Regions from separate parts of the Streptomyces sp. NPDC001880 genome, predicted to be linked through region 1. Evidence: riboswitches for the same ligand, from Rfam matches in the RefSeq annotation. Region 1 holds a riboswitch; the other holds the start of a gene.
What was found. A riboswitch is a leader RNA that binds a small molecule or an ion and turns the genes downstream of it on or off. The one in region 1 is predicted to bind cyclic di-AMP.
Positions count from the first base shown of each region.

Region 2: another riboswitch for cyclic di-AMP. It lies ahead of ACWCQ6_RS10325 (NlpC/P60 family protein); the one in region 1 lies ahead of ACWCQ6_RS25860 (transglycosylase family protein).

Region 1 is NZ_JBSFET010000059.1:27,164-34,705, forward strand. Features, by position in the region: gene ACWCQ6_RS25840 (SurA N-terminal domain-containing protein) at 1-496, shown strand, start outside; gene ACWCQ6_RS25845 (nucleoside triphosphate pyrophosphohydrolase) at 540-1,547, shown strand; gene ACWCQ6_RS25850 (cytochrome P450 family protein) at 1,544-2,845, shown strand; gene ACWCQ6_RS25855 (transglycosylase family protein) at 2,951-3,934, shown strand; cyclic di-AMP (ydaO/yuaA leader) riboswitch at 4,235-4,406, shown strand; gene ACWCQ6_RS25860 (transglycosylase family protein) at 4,410-5,168, shown strand; gene eno (phosphopyruvate hydratase) at 5,455-6,744, shown strand; gene ACWCQ6_RS25870 (FtsB family cell division protein) at 6,918-7,388, shown strand; gene ACWCQ6_RS25875 (DUF501 domain-containing protein) at 7,448-7,542, shown strand, end outside.
Region 2 is NZ_JBSFET010000012.1:65,968-73,509, forward strand. Features, by position in the region: gene ACWCQ6_RS10315 (NlpC/P60 family protein) at 1-652, opposite strand, end outside; gene ACWCQ6_RS10320 (hypothetical protein) at 968-1,321, shown strand; gene ACWCQ6_RS10325 (NlpC/P60 family protein) at 1,377-2,534, opposite strand; cyclic di-AMP (ydaO/yuaA leader) riboswitch at 2,533-2,698, opposite strand; gene pcrA (DNA helicase PcrA) at 2,945-5,401, shown strand; gene ACWCQ6_RS10335 (M23 family metallopeptidase) at 5,448-6,980, opposite strand; gene ACWCQ6_RS10340 (esterase/lipase family protein) at 7,214-7,542, opposite strand, start outside.

The sequences.
Region 1 (7,542 bases):
ACGCGAGGCCCAGCGCGATTCGAGGGACGCCTCCCAGCTCATCGACAAGTCCGGGCAGCTCAGCCGCGCCAAGCTGCACGGCATGATCTTCGACCGGGTCCTGGACCGCGCCGCGCAGGACGCGGGCGTGAGCGTCAGCCGCAGCGAGATCCAGCAGATGCGCAAGGCCGCGGCGGCCCAGTCCGGCGGGGAGGCGGGGCTGCGGACGGCGATGCTCCAGCAGAGCTGGGTCGCCCCCGGCCAGATCGACTCCGTCCTGCGCGAGCAGGTCCAGCTGACGAAGCTGGCCCGGGCGCTCGGCGCCGATCTGCAGCAGCCCGCCGGCCAGCAGGCCGTCGGCGAGGCGCTCAGCAAGGCGTCGAAGGCACTGCGCGTCGACGTCAATCCGCGCTACGGCACCTGGGACGACAAGCAGACGCAGCTCGCCGACTACAAGGCCCCCTGGATCAACCGGGTCACCAAGCCGGCCGGCGCGAATACCGGGGCCGGGGCCTGACCGGCCGGGGCACCGGCGGGAGCGACCGCGGTAGATTCGAACGGTGAACGCTGAAGACCCCGGCCGTATCGTTCTGCTCACCGCCAGCCACCGTGTCGCGCCCGGACTCCTGTCCTGGCCCGCCTGGCAGGCGCTGCACGCCGCCGACCGGGTGCTCTGCGCCGATCCGGACCACCCGCAGCTGCCGTATCTGCGTGAGGCGGGTGTCACCGTCGAGCACGCCGCGCCCGCCGCGCAGGAGCTCGTCGACGCCTGTGCGGGCGGCCGGTCCGCCGTCGTCCTCGCGAGCGGCGAGGGCGACCAGCCGCTGACCGACGGCCTGGCCCGGCTCGCCGGTTCGGGACGGGTGCGGATGCCGGACCTGGAGCTGCTGCCCGGTTCGTACGACCTGCCGGGGGCCCGGCTCCTCGATCTGGTCCAGGTCATGGACCGGATCAGGATCGAGTGCCCGTGGACCTCGCAGAAGACCCACAAGGGCCTCGCCAAGTACGCCATCGAGGAGGCGTACGAGCTCGTCGAGGCGATCGAGGACGGCGACCGCGACGAACTGCGCGAGGAACTCGGCGACGTACTCCTCCAGGTCGTCTTCCACGCCAGGATCGCCGAGGAGGGCCGCCCCGAGGACGGGGCGGAGCCGTTCTCCGTCGACGACGTGGCCGCGACCCTCGTCGAGAAGCTGATCCACCGCCACCCGCACGTCTTCGGCGACGAGAGCGCCGAGACCCCGGAGGACGTCCACGCGCACTGGCTGCGCACCAAGGCCGTCGAGAAGCAGCGCGACTCGGTCACCGACGGGGTCCCGCTCGGCCAGCCCGGCCTGGCGCTGGCGGCGAAGCTGGCCGGCCGGGTCCGTACCGCGGGGCTCGACGTGCCGCTCCCCACCGGCGAAGGCATCGGCTACGAGCTCCTCGCCCTCGCCGTACGCGCCGAGCGGAACGGCATCGACCCCGAGGCCGCACTGCGGGCCGCGGGCCGCGCCTACCGGGACGCCATCAGGGCGGTGGAGGGCGCCGGAGGGTGTCCGGGGGCAGCGGATAACGTCGAGGGGTGAACCACAGCCCCGCCGACCGCCCCGCCGCCTGCCCCGCAGGCGCACCCGAACTCTTCACCTGGGAGTTCGCCACCGACCCGTACCCGGCGTACGCCTGGCTGCGCGAGCACAGTCCGGTGCACCGGACCACGCTGCCCAGCGGCGTCGAGGCCTGGCTGGTGACCCGGTACGCGGACGCGCGGCAGGCGCTCGCCGACTCCCGGCTCTCCAAGAATCCGGCGCACCACGCCGAGCCGGCGCACGCCAAGGGGAAGACGGGCATCCCGGGGGAGCGCAAGGCGGAGCTGATGACGCATCTGCTGAACATCGACCCGCCGGACCACACCCGGCTGCGCCGCCTCGTCTCCAAGGCGTTCACCCCGCGCCGGGTCGCAGAGTTCGCACCCCGCGTACAGGAACTGACGGACCGGCTCATCGACCGCTTTGCCGCGGAGGGGAAGGCGGACCTCATCCACGACTTCGCCTTCCCGCTCCCCATCTACGCGATCTGCGATCTGCTCGGCGTCCCGCGCGAGGACCAGGACGACTTCCGGGACTGGGCGGGCATGATGATCCGCCACGGCGGCGGCCCGCGCGGCGGGGTGGCCCGGTCGGTCAAGAAGATGCGCGGCTATCTCGCCGAACTGATCCACCGCAAGCGGGAGAACCCGGGGGACGATCTGATCTCCGGGCTGATCCGGGCCAGCGACCACGGCGAGCACCTCACCGAGAACGAGGCCGCGGCCATGGCCTTCATCCTGCTCTTCGCCGGCTTCGAGACCACGGTCAACCTCATCGGCAACGGGGTCTACGCCCTGCTGCGCAACCCCGGGCAGCGCGAACGGCTCCAGCTCTCCCTCGAATCCGGGGAGAGCGGGCTGCTGGAGACCGGGATCGAGGAGCTGCTGCGGTACGACGGCCCGGTGGAGCTGGCCACCTGGCGGTTCGCCACCGAGCCGCTGACGCTCGGCGGACAGGACATCGCAGTAGGGGACCCCGTGCTCGTGGTGCTCGCCGCGGCCGACCGCGACCCGGAGCGCTTCGAGGACCCCGACACGCTCGACCTCGCACGACGTGACAATCAGCACCTCGGATACGGGCACGGCATCCACTACTGCCTGGGCGCGCCGCTCGCCCGGCTGGAGGGACAGACCGCGCTCGCCACGCTTCTGACCCGCCTTCCGGACCTGCGGCTTGCGGTGGAACCTACCGATTTGCGGTGGCGTGGCGGGCTCATCATGCGTGGACTTCGCACACTTCCCGTGGAGTTCACGCCGGGGCCCGCACACGGTGAAAGTGACGCTCCGTCAACTCTGTGACTTTCACGTGATCTGTGCTGCATCGACTTGTGACGCGCGTTCGAGTCCCGCTAGGTTCACCGTTCGACTCACCCGTCACACGTCAGTCACACGGAAGGCAACCCCATGGGCTCCGCGAACGGCAGACACCGTCGCCCCCGTCAGGCACCCGCCATCGTCGTCGCCGCGGGCGTGACCGGATCGGCCATCGCCATCCCGCTGCTCGGCGCGTCCGGTGCGTACGCGGCCGACGCCACGACCTGGGACCGGGTGGCCGACTGCGAGAGCGGCGGCTCGTGGAGCGCCGACTTCGGCAACGGTTACTACGGCGGCCTGCAGTTCTCGCAGGAGACCTGGAAGGCGTACGGCGGCCAGGCGTACGCGGAGCGCGCCGACCTCGCCAGTCGCACCCAGCAGATAGACGTGGCCGAGAAGGTCCTGGAGGACCAGGGCCCGAAGGCCTGGTCGAGCTGCGCGGGCATCTCCGGCCTCGCGGCGGACGGGACGCTGCCGGGGGTCGACCCGGGCTCCGCGCCCGCCGAGGAACCGGCCGGGAGCGCCGGGCCGGCTGACGGCTCGTCGGCGGAGCCGTCCGACGGCGCCACGTCGTCCGACGGCGCCACGCCGTCCAGGGGCGCCGTGGACGACGCGGACGGCTCGGAGAGGTCCGGCAAACCGTCGGGGAAGGCCTCGCCGTCCTCGAAGCCCTCCGGCTCGGCCACCCCGTCCCCTGACGCGCCCTCGGACGCGCCCTCGGACGCGCCCTCCGATGCGCCCCGTGATGCGTCCGGTTCACCCGATTCGTCCAGTCGTGCGGGCGGCAAGCACCGCGGCGCGCCGGCCGCCGAGGGGAGCCGCGGGACGGATGGCGGCGACCGTGAGTCGGGCCGGCACGCCTCCCGTGGCGGCGACACGCGCGACACGGCCGGGCCGGCGGCTGACGGCACGTACACCGTCCGGTCGGGCGACAACCTCTGGTCGATTGCTGATGCACAGAAGGTTCCCGGTGGCTGGCCCGCGCTCTACGAGGCCAACAAGGGTGCCGTCGGCTCCGACCCGGACCTCATCCTTCCTGGCCAGAGCCTTGATCTCGACGTGAAGGGTCAGTGAAGGCAGTCTGATAATCGACTAAAAGCGCCCCGAAAATCGGGGTAGTTCAGGGACCTATGTCCGCTTATGCGTAAGTGAGACATGGGTCTCTTTGCGTCAACTGGCGTGTCGCGCCTGGGAAGCCCTTCCGCATCGCTTCCCACCTGCGGAAACGACGGTTCCTCAGATGCAAGTACGGGTTGATTGTCCGATGTGTCCATCTTTGAATGTGGGGGTTGCGTATGTTTACGGTCGGAACCGCTCGCACCGCGGGCCCCGTCGACCGTCACGCCGAATCCTGCCGTCGGTCGGAGGGAACAGACGCGTAAAGCGCCGTAGGCAGGAGCGGGGGACCCAGGTAAGCGCCGGGCCCGATCGTCGAAAGACGCATCAGGACCGGCTTGGGGTGAAGTCGCGCGCTAGGACGTGCGGCCGGGCAACTCACTTGGCCCGAACCCGACAGCTCACCTCGTAGGCGTCGGTGAGGAGAAGTTCCATGCTGCTTTCCAGCAAGGGCAAGCACCGTCGCCCGTCCAAGGTCGTCCGTGTCGCCACGCTCGCCGGTGTCGCCGGTGCCGCCGTCGCCGTGCCCCTGATGGGTGCGACCAGCGCCTCCGCCGCCTCCGTCGCCACCTGGGACGCCGTCGCCCAGTGCGAGTCCGGTGGCAACTGGTCCATCAACACCGGCAACGGCTACTACGGCGGTCTGCAGTTCTCGCAGTCCAGCTGGGCCGCCGCCGGCGGTACGCAGTACGCCGCCCGCGCCGACCTGGCCACCAAGGCCCAGCAGATCGCCACCGCCGAGCGGCTCCTCGACATGCAGGGCCCGGGTGCCTGGGGCTGCGCCGCCGCAGGCGGCCTGACCAACGACGGCGTCGACCCGGGTGTCGACACCGGCTCCTCCTCCAACTCCACCGCGAGCTCCGGCGCCTCCGAGCAGCAGAGCGCCCCGGCCGCCCCGCAGCAGCAGGCGCAGTCGGAGCAGAGCGAGCGCACCGAGGCCCCCGCCGCCTCCCGCTCGGAGCGCTCCGCCGCCCCGCAGGCCGAGTCGAAGAAGACCGTCACCACCCCGACCGGCGAGAAGGTCGAGAAGGGCGACGGCGAGTACAAGGTCGTCTCCGGCGACACCCTGAGCAAGATCGCCGCCGACCACGAGGTCGAGGGCGGCTGGCAGCAGCTGTTCGAGCTGAACAAGGACATCGTCAAGGACGCCGACCTGATCTACCCGGGTCAGCAGCTGCACCTGACGAAGTAGTCGCGGCTCCCTCCCCCCTGAGCACCCTGGCCCGGCGCGCATTCCCCCGTATGCGCCGGGCCGGGGTTCCGCCGTCCGTGCTCGGGGGAGCACCGGACCGTTCGACTGCGGTAGTTACTGACCGGTAAATTTCTTGCTGTTTGCCCGGCAATGTGCAATCTTGGGTCCTTTTTCGTCCCAGGGGCCGGGCGTTCGTCGGGCTGAGCGGGCCGGGCCGGTTAGGCTCTTGGCGCAAGGCCAAAGCGACCCTGCACAACCAGCGTCATATCCCAGAAGGAGATGCCTCGTGCCGTCCATCGACGTCGTCGTAGCCCGGGAAATCCTCGACTCCCGCGGAAACCCCACGGTCGAGGTAGAGGTCGGCCTCGACGACGGCAGCACGGGCCGTGCTGCCGTTCCGTCCGGCGCCTCCACGGGTGCGTTCGAGGCCATCGAGCTTCGCGACGGTGACCCCAAGCGCTACCAGGGCAAGGGTGTCGAGAAGGCCGTCCTCGCCGTGATCGAGCAGATCGGCCCGGAGCTCGTCGGTTACGACGCCACCGAGCAGCGCCTGATCGACCAGGCGATGTTCGACCTGGACGCCACCGAGAACAAGGGCTCGCTCGGCGCCAACGCCATCCTCGGTGTCTCGCTGGCCGTCGCCCACGCCGCCTCCGAGGCCTCGGACCTGCCGCTGTTCCGCTACCTCGGCGGCCCGAACGCGCACCTGCTGCCCGTTCCGATGATGAACATCCTCAACGGCGGTTCGCACGCCGACTCCAACGTGGACATCCAGGAGTTCATGATCGCGCCGATCGGCGCGGAGTCCTTCTCCGAGGCGCTGCGCTGGGGTGCCGAGGTCTACCACACGCTGAAGAAGGTCCTGAAGGCCAAGGGCCTGTCGACCGGTCTCGGCGACGAGGGCGGCTTCGCGCCGAACCTGGAGTCGAACCGCGCCGCCCTCGACCTCATCGTCGAGGCCATCAAGGAAGCCGGTTACGTCCCGGGCAAGGACATCGCGCTCGCGCTCGACGTCGCCGCGTCCGAGTTCTACAAGGACGGCAAGTACGAGTTCGAGGGCAAGTCCCGCTCGGCCGCCGAGATGACCGAGTACTACGAGGAGCTCGTCTCCGCGTACCCGCTGGTCTCCATCGAGGACCCGCTGTTCGAGGACGACTGGGCCGGTTGGAAGGTCATCACCGACAAGCTCGGCACCAAGGTGCAGATCGTCGGCGACGACCTCTTCGTCACCAACCCGGAGCGCCTGGCCCGCGGTATCGAGGAGGGCTCCGCCAACGCCCTGCTCGTCAAGGTCAACCAGATCGGTTCGCTGACCGAGACGCTGGACGCCGTCGAGCTGGCCCAGCGCAACGGCTTCAAGTGCATGATGTCCCACCGCTCCGGCGAGACCGAGGATGTCACCATCGCCGACCTCGCGGTCGCCGTGAACTGCGGCCAGATCAAGACCGGCGCCCCGGCCCGCTCGGACCGCGTCGCCAAGTACAACCAGCTGCTGCGCATCGAGGAGATCCTCGACGACGCCGCGGTGTACGCGGGCCGCTCGGCCTTCCCGCGGTTTCGCCCTGCGGACCAGTAGGCACAGCGCTCTGCCGAACCAGTAGACACAGCGCTCCGCGAACAGGTGGGCGCAGCAAGGGCTGATCATCCCATTCGGCCTGTCAGGGGCCGAAGGCCATGGCGTCCGTCCGTCCCCGCACTCGGTCCCGTACCGTGTGCGGGGACGGACGTGCGTAGTGGGGAGGCGGAGACATGGCCGCGAAGGACCGGGACCGGTTCTCCACCGCGACCCGGCTGCGACTGCTCGGCGAGCAGACCGCCGCCCGCGTCTACCGGTCCCAGAACCGCCGTCAGGACCGCCGCTCACGGCTCACCGGCCGGGCGGCCTTTCTCGCGCTCGTCGTCTGCTCCCTGGTGGTCGCGCTCGCGTACCCGATGCGGCAGTACGTCTCGCAGCAGGACGAGATCGCCGACCAGGAGCGGCTGGCCCAGGAGGCCAAGGCCCGTACCGAGGAGCTGCGCGACGAGAAGGCGCGCCTCCAGGACGATGCGTACATCAGGCAGCTGGCCCGTACGCACCTGCACTACCTTCTTCCCGGGGAGACCGGTTATACGGTGATCGACCCCGACGCGGTCAAGGAGCGCGAGGGCAGGACGGACGAGTCCGGCCGGCCGTGGCACTCCAGCCTCTGGGACGGCGTGGACAGCGCCGACCGCGACTGACTGACCTCATCCATCTGCAGAACCGCAGTTCGAGCAGCCCGATCAGAACCTAGGCAGGCATGGAAACCCCCCCTCCGCAGACCGAGCCCACCGCGCCCACCGAGGCGGACATCGCCGCGTTCCAGCAGCAGCTGGGCCGCCCGCCGCGCGGCCT
Region 2 (7,542 bases), on a different contig from region 1:
CGTCGGCCGATCCGTGGTCGGGGTTCTCGTAGGCGGTGCGCTCGGGCGGGCTCAGCCGGTCGAGGAGCCGCCGCGCGTCGGCGAGCTTGGTCGTGATCGTCGCCTTGTGCTTCTTCAGCTCGGCCCGGCGGGCGGCCAGTGCGGCCAGCTCGCCCTTGGCCTGCGCGCGCAGCGTGGCGATCTGGGCGACCTGCCGTCGGACCTTGGCGAGCGCGGCGGCCTGGCGGTCGCCGATGCGGTCCACGTACGACGCCCGCTCCAGGTACTGGTCCGGGTCGGAGGAGAGGGCCAGCTGCACGGACGTGCCGAGGCCGCCGGTGCGGTACTGCGCGGCGGCGAACGAACCCAGTGTGTCGCGCGAGGCGTTGAGGCGCGCGGTCCTGCGGGCGGCCTCGTCGCGCAGGGAGTCGAGGGAGTCCTCCGCGGCGGACGCCTTCTCCTTCGCGCCGTTGTACTGCTCGGTGGCGACCTCCGCCTCGTGGTACAGCCGGTCCACCTCGGCCTTGACCTGGGCGGGGGTGCGCTGCGGGTCGGCGTGCGCCGCGCCGGGCAGTGCGGCGGCGGTGGCGGCCCCGGCGAAGGCGAGGGTCGCCGCGGTGCGGGCAGCAGGGCCGGTGTACGGGCGCTGCTTGGGTTTTCGATGCGCTGCCACGAGGGCGTGCGTCCTTCCTGACGACTGCCCGTCGGGGGCTACCGACGGGCCCGCCGAAACTCTCGGCGGGGCGACCGGTGCGCCGCCCGCGTACGGAGCAGCGGTGAAGCCGGTCACCCTGGTCAGGGACGCTAAACCCGGGGCACGGGCAGGAGTCGTAATGACGCTTATTGTCTGAATTTGGCGTGGCATTGCCGTCGAGTGATCGGAAAAATTGCGCCAGAGTCAGGCAATTGGTACAGGTGTGAGTGAAGTGAACAGTAAGGTGTACCTGCCTGCCGAGTGGTGATATGGCCGGGGCTAGGCTGCGGCCTCATGGACGTACTCATTCATGTCTTCGTCGCCCTGCACATCATCGGCATCGCCGCCCTGCTGGGCGGATTCCTGACCCAGATGAAGGCGATGGGCGCGGGCACGGCCCGGTTCGTCCCGGCGATGCTGCACGGCGCGCTGACCATGCTGGTCACCGGTGTCGCACTGGTCGGGCTGAACGAGGCCGACGGCAACCACGTGAACAACATCAAGATCGGCGTCAAGCTGCTGATCCTGGTCGTCATCCTCGCCCTCGTCTACATCAAGCGGGACGAGGAGAAGGTCGACAAGGGCGCCTTCGCGGCGGTGGGCGGACTGACGATGCTCAACATCTTCATCGCCACGCTCTGGACCTGATCCCGCCCGCGCAGCGCTGCCCCGGCACCGGGGCAGCGCTGCGCGTGGAGGCCCGCTACGCCGGCCGCACGCTGCCGTAGATCGGCATGTAGTAGATCGACTCCTCGCGCACGTTCGCCCCGGGCTTCGGGGCGTGGATCATCATCCCGTCACCCTTGTAGATGCCGACGTGGCTGATGTCGTCGTAGAAGAAGACCAGGTCCCCCGGCCGCAGGTCCGCCGTGGCGACCCGGGTGCCGATCTCGACCTGGTCCCATGTGGTCCGCGGTATGTCCACGCCCGCCGCCTTCCACGCGGCCTGGGTGAGCCCGGAGCAGTCGTACGAAGCGGGGCCCGTCGCGCCCCAGACGTACGGCTTGCCGATCTGGGCCCTGGCGAAGGCGAGGACCTTCTCCGCCTTGGTGGTGGCACTGCTGTCCGAGCCGGACCCGGTGCCCGTCCCCGTACCGCTGCCGCCTCCCGACTCCTTCGCGGCCTCCTCGGCCTTGCGGTCCGCCTCGGCCTTGGCGGCGGCCTGCTGCTTCGCCAGCTCCTCGGCCTTGCGCCTGGCCTCGGCCTCCTTCTCCCGCTCGATCGCCGCGAGCCGCGCCTTCTCCTCGGCGGTCAGCTTCGACAGCAGCGTGCGCGCCTCGCCCAGCTTCTTCTGGACGTTCTGCTTGCTGGTGCGCAGCGTGTTCTGCGTCGTCGTCAGCGTCTCCAGGCTCCGCACCGCTTCGGCGCGCTTCTTCGACGCCTTGGCCTGCTCCGTACGGAAGTCCGTGATCGCCTGCTGCTGCCGGCTGGTCATCCGGTCCATCAACTGGCTCTGGTCGAAGTACGACTGCGGGTCGTCGGCCAGGAAGAACGTGGCGCTCGGCGTGATGGAGCCGCTGCGGTACTGCGCGGCCGCGTAGGCGCCGAGCGTCCTGCGCGCCTCGTTGAGCTTGTCGGCGCGTTCGGCGACATCGTCCAGCAGGGCGTCGACCTTGGCGCGCTGGGCGGCGGAGGCCTCCTTCGCCTGGTTGTACTGCTGGGTCGCGGTGCCCGCCTGCCGGTAGAGCTCGTCGACCTGCTTCTGTACGTCCTCGACGCCGGGCTTCGGGTCGGGGGCGGCCATGGCGCTCTGCGTGGAGAGCAGGGTCACGGACGCCAGTGCCGCGGTGGTGAGCCCGACGGCCGGCGCGGTGGTGCGCACCCGGGTGCGCGGCTTGCGATGCGATGCCAAGACCGGCATCTCCTTCCGTGGACCGCCTACCGGGTTAGCTGTCGGGCTCGGGCGGAACGGAAGGCTGCCCTACGGTCCGAGTGGGGGATAAGGACCGATTCACCCCGGTGCTGCGTGTGGGTCCCCGGTTCCGAACTCCCGTGGGGGCAGCCCGGATTCGGCGGGGGCGCCCGCTCGGCGTGGTTCGCCTCAAGGGGGTACGGGCCGCCCGGTCGAGCACGCTAGCCAACCCGCGGTGCTGCTGTGAAGGTTGATGTTCGATATGCCCGATACGTTTTCGTGACCTTGTCGGGGTGGGTGGTGAGGGCCCGGAATCCCTTACGGATCGTAGTGGCGCCCCTCCGTCGCGTGTCCGTCGCGGTGCGCGGTTCGCCGTGCGGCCTCCGGGTGTCGCCGGGGCGGCCTAGACTCGACAAGCGATGAGCAGCCTCTTTGACGACAGCTTCCTGGCCGGCCTCCAGCAATCGGAGGAAGAGCCCCCGCCGCCCCCCGAGGACTCCGCGCCCGAAGAGGTGCCGGAGGACCTTTTCGCGGGCGTGTTCGACGGGCCCCCGCCGCCCCGGGACGCCTACTACCGCGACGGCGCGCACCGCCCCGTCATCGACTCCGCGGCGCTCCTCGACGGGCTGAACACCGAGCAGCGCGCCGCCGTGGTCCACGCGGGCTCCCCGCTGCTCATCGTCGCCGGAGCCGGCTCGGGCAAGACCCGGGTGCTGACCCACCGGATCGCCCACCTCCTCGCGGAGCGCGGGGTGCACCCCGGCCAGATCCTGGCGATCACCTTCACCAACAAGGCCGCGGGCGAGATGAAGGAGCGCGTCGAGCAGCTCGTCGGACCGCGCGCCAACGCCATGTGGGTCATGACCTTCCACAGCGCGTGCGTACGCATCCTGCGCCGCGAGTCGAAGAAGCTCGGCTTCACCTCGTCGTTCTCCATCTACGACGCCGCCGACTCCAAGCGGCTGATGGCCCTGGTCTGCCGCGATCTCGACCTCGACCCGAAGCGCTTCCCGCCGAAGTCGTTCACGGCCAAGGTCTCCAACCTCAAGAACGAACTGATCGACGAGGAGACCTTCGCCGGCCAGGCGGCGGACGGCTTCGAGAAGACCCTCGCCCAGGCCTACGCGATGTACCAGTCCCGGCTGCGCGAGGCCAACGCGCTGGACTTCGACGACATCATCATGACGACGGTCCACCTGCTCCAGGCGTTCCCGGACGTCGCCGAGCACTACCGCCGCCGCTTCCGCCACGTCCTGGTTGACGAGTACCAGGACACCAACCACGCCCAGTACACCCTCGTACGCGAGCTGGTCGGCCCGGCGGGCGAGGGCGACGCCCCGGCCGAGCTGTGCGTCGTGGGTGACGCGGACCAGTCGATCTACGCCTTCCGCGGCGCGACCATCCGCAACATCCTCCAGTTCGAGGAGGACTACCCGAACGCGACGACGATCCTCCTGGAGCAGAACTACCGCTCCACGCAGACGATCCTGTCCGCCGCCAACGCGGTCATCGAGCGCAACGAGAGCCGCCGTCCCAAGAACCTCTGGACGAACGCCGGCACGGGCGCCCGGATCACCGGCTACGTCGCCGACACCGAGCACGACGAGGCGCAGTTCGTCGCCGACGAGATCGACCGGCTGACCGACGCGGGCGACGCCAGGGCCGGCGACGTCGCGATCTTCTACCGCACGAACGCGCAGTCCCGTGTCTTCGAAGAGATCTTCATCCGCGTCGGCCTGCCCTACAAGGTCGTCGGCGGCGTGCGTTTCTACGAGCGCAAGGAGGTCCGGGACATCCTGGCCTACCTGCGCGTCCTCGCCAATCCGGAGGACACCGTCCCGCTGCGCCGCATCCTCAACGTGCCCAAGCGCGGCATCGGCGAGCGCGCCGAGGCGATGATCGACGCGCTGTCCCTGCGCGAGAAGATCACCTTTCCGCAGGCGCTGCGCCGGGTCGACGAGGCGTACGGCATGGCGGCCCGGTCGGCCAACGCCGTCAAGCGGTTCAACACGCTGATGGAGGAGCTGCGCACGATCGTCGAGTCGGGCGCGGGCCCGGCGGTGGTCCTGGAGGCCGTCCTGGAGCGCACCGGCTACCTCGCCGAACTGCAGGCCTCCACCGACCCGCAGGACGAGACCCGGATCGAGAACCTCCAGGAACTGGCAGCCGTGGCCCTCGAATTCGAGCAGGAGCGCGGAGCGGCCGACGAGACGGGCACGGCCGCGGGCACGGGCACACTCGCCGAGTTCCTGGAGAAGGTCGCGCTCGTCGCCGACTCCGACCAGATTCCCGACGAGGACGAGGACGGCTCCGGCGTCATCACGCTGATGACGCTGCACACCGCGAAGGGCCTCGAATTCCCGGTCGTCTTCCTGACCGGCATGGAGGACGGCGTCTTCCCGCACATGCGGGCGCTGGGACAGGTGAAGGAGCTGGAGGAGGAGCGGCGGCTCGCCTACGTCGGCATCACCCGGGCCCGGGAGCGGCTCTATCTGACCCGGGCCGCGATGCGCAGTGCGTGGGGCCAGCCCTCGTACAACCCGCCGTCGCGGTTCCTGGAGGAGATCCCGGACCAGCACCTGGAGTGGAAGCGGACCGGACCGATGGCGGCTCCGGCCGGACCGACCTCGGGGATCACGTCCTCGCTTTCCTCGTCGCGTTCGCGCTCCGGCCCCTCGGGCTTCGCGACCCGGCGGACCTCGGACAGGCCGACGATCACGCTGGCCGTCGGGGACCGGGTCACGCACGACCAGTTCGGGCTCGGCACGGTCACGGCGGTCGAGGGCGTCGGCGACCAGGCGAAGGCCACGGTCGACTTCGGCGACGAGCGCCCGAAGAAGCTGCTGCTGCGGTACGCGCCGGTCGAAAAGCTGTAGCCGGAGCGAGCGGGGCGGGGGGCCGCGGCCCCCCGCCCCGCTGGGCTCAGGTCAGGTTGACGCCGTGACTGCGGAACCAGGGCAGCGGGTCCACCGCTGCTCCGCCACCGGGCCGCACTTCGAAGTGCAGGTGCGGGCCGGTCGAGTTTCCGGTGTCGCCCGAGTACGCGATGACGTCACCGGCCTTGACCGGGCCCGAGCGGATCTTGGTGCCGCTGAGGTGGCAGTACCAGGTCTCGGTCCCGTCGGCCATGGTGACGATGGCCATGTTCCCGTAGGCGCTGTTCAGCTGGGTGCGCACGGTGCCGTCCGTCGCGGCCATCACGGGCGTGCCCCCCATGACGGGGAAGTCGATGCCGGTGTGCACGGACATCCAGTTGACGCCCGCCTGGCCGAAGTACGCGCTGAGGCCGTGCTGCTTGACCGGCATGACGAACTTGGGGCGCAGGGCCTCCTTGCGGGCGGCCTCTTCCTCGCGCTTCTTCTTCTCGGCGGCCTGCCGCTCCCGCAGGTCGAGGCGCTCCTGGGTGCGGCTGGCGCGGTCGGCGAAGTTCTCCGCGTCGGCGCTGAGGTTGGCGAGCTGGGTATCCAGCTTGTTGTTGGCCGCACCCGCCTTGACGGAGCCGGGATCGGCCGCCGCCATCGTGGTGTTGTCGTCCTTCTTGTCCTCGCCGCCCAGCCCGCCGACCGAGGCCGCGGCGATTCCGGCCACGCTCATCACGCAGGCGGAGGGGATGGCGACGGTGAGGAGCGCGGACCGCTTCGCGGGGGAACGCCGACGGCTGCGGCCGGCGCCGCCGCCGAGGGGGTGGCGCCGGCCGGGCGCGGCCTCTGCGACGTCTGCGATGACTGCGACGCTGATGGTGGCCGCGTCATGTACATCCACATCGCCTGCTGCGCCGGCCGTGCGGGCCGTGCCGGCCGGGGCGTCGGCGCTGTCCGCGGCATCGGTGGCGTAGGGCGCGTAGGGGTCGTAGGAGCTCAGGTCGGTGTAGGTCTCCTGGGCTGCGGGCGCCTCCTGTGCCGACAGCGCTTCGTAGGACACCTGTGCGGTTTCCGTGGTTTGCGTGATTTGCAGCTCGTGCTCGGGCGTGGCGCCGGTGTTCCATGCGGTGGCGTCGTATGCGCCGGTGTCGTACGCGGTGGTTTCGCCCGTGGCCCACGGGTCGTTCGCGTGCCAGCCGCCGGAGTCCCACTGACCCGTGGCGTCCGGGGCGCCGCCCTGCGCCGGGACGGCGGCGAACGTGGCGGTCGCAGTGGCCGTGGTCGCTTCCGCGCCGTAGTCGGCCACGGGCGTCCAGATGGCCGTCGTCTCGTACGTCGGCCCCGCCTCGTACTGCTGCTGGGGCTGTGTGGCGTACGGGGCGTAGGTGCCGTACGAGGTGGCCGGGTGCGCGCCGGTGTCCCACTGCGTGGAGTCGTACTGGCCGCTGTGGCCGGACTGCCCGGCGCCGTAGCCGCTGCCGTACGCGCCGTCGTGACCGCCGGGGAGCGAGCCGAAGAGCGGGTCGCTGTCGAAGCTGCCGGTCGCCTCGCTGTCGTATCCGGCGTACCCGGCGTGGGGGTGCTGGTCGTTCACCAACTTCTCTCTCGCCTCGGCAGCAGTACCTGTGCTCTGGGATCCGGCGGGGGAATCCCAGGGGGAGCAGTCGCCGCGACTGTACCCGGCGGTACGTGACGCCGACAATCTTCGGCGGGCATGGGCGACTCAGGAAACGGGCAATCGGCCGTCTTTCGACGGACTGGGCACACAGCCTTGGCTCTATGTTCGAAATGCGTTCTATTTATGGGGTCTCCGTCGGGCCGTGAAGCTCAGGCGACTCCCGCGGTTCCTCCCATTCCTCCGATTTCTCCGCTTTCCGTGGCCTCGGTGGTTTCGGCCCTCGGTTCGCGGGACTCCAGCGCCTGCCGGACCTCGGCGGCGACCGCCGGATGCACCGGCAGGGCGAGATGGCCGATTCCGGTGACGCATACGTTCTGCGCGTCGAGATCCGGATGGTCGATGCGGGCCGCCTCGGCCGGCACGATCACCCGGTCGAGCTCGCTCCAGAAACTGACGAAACGGGTGCGGCAGCCGGGCGCGGGTCTGCGCAGCTCCTCGATCGGAGCGGACCCCGTACGCATCTGCCGCACGATGGGGT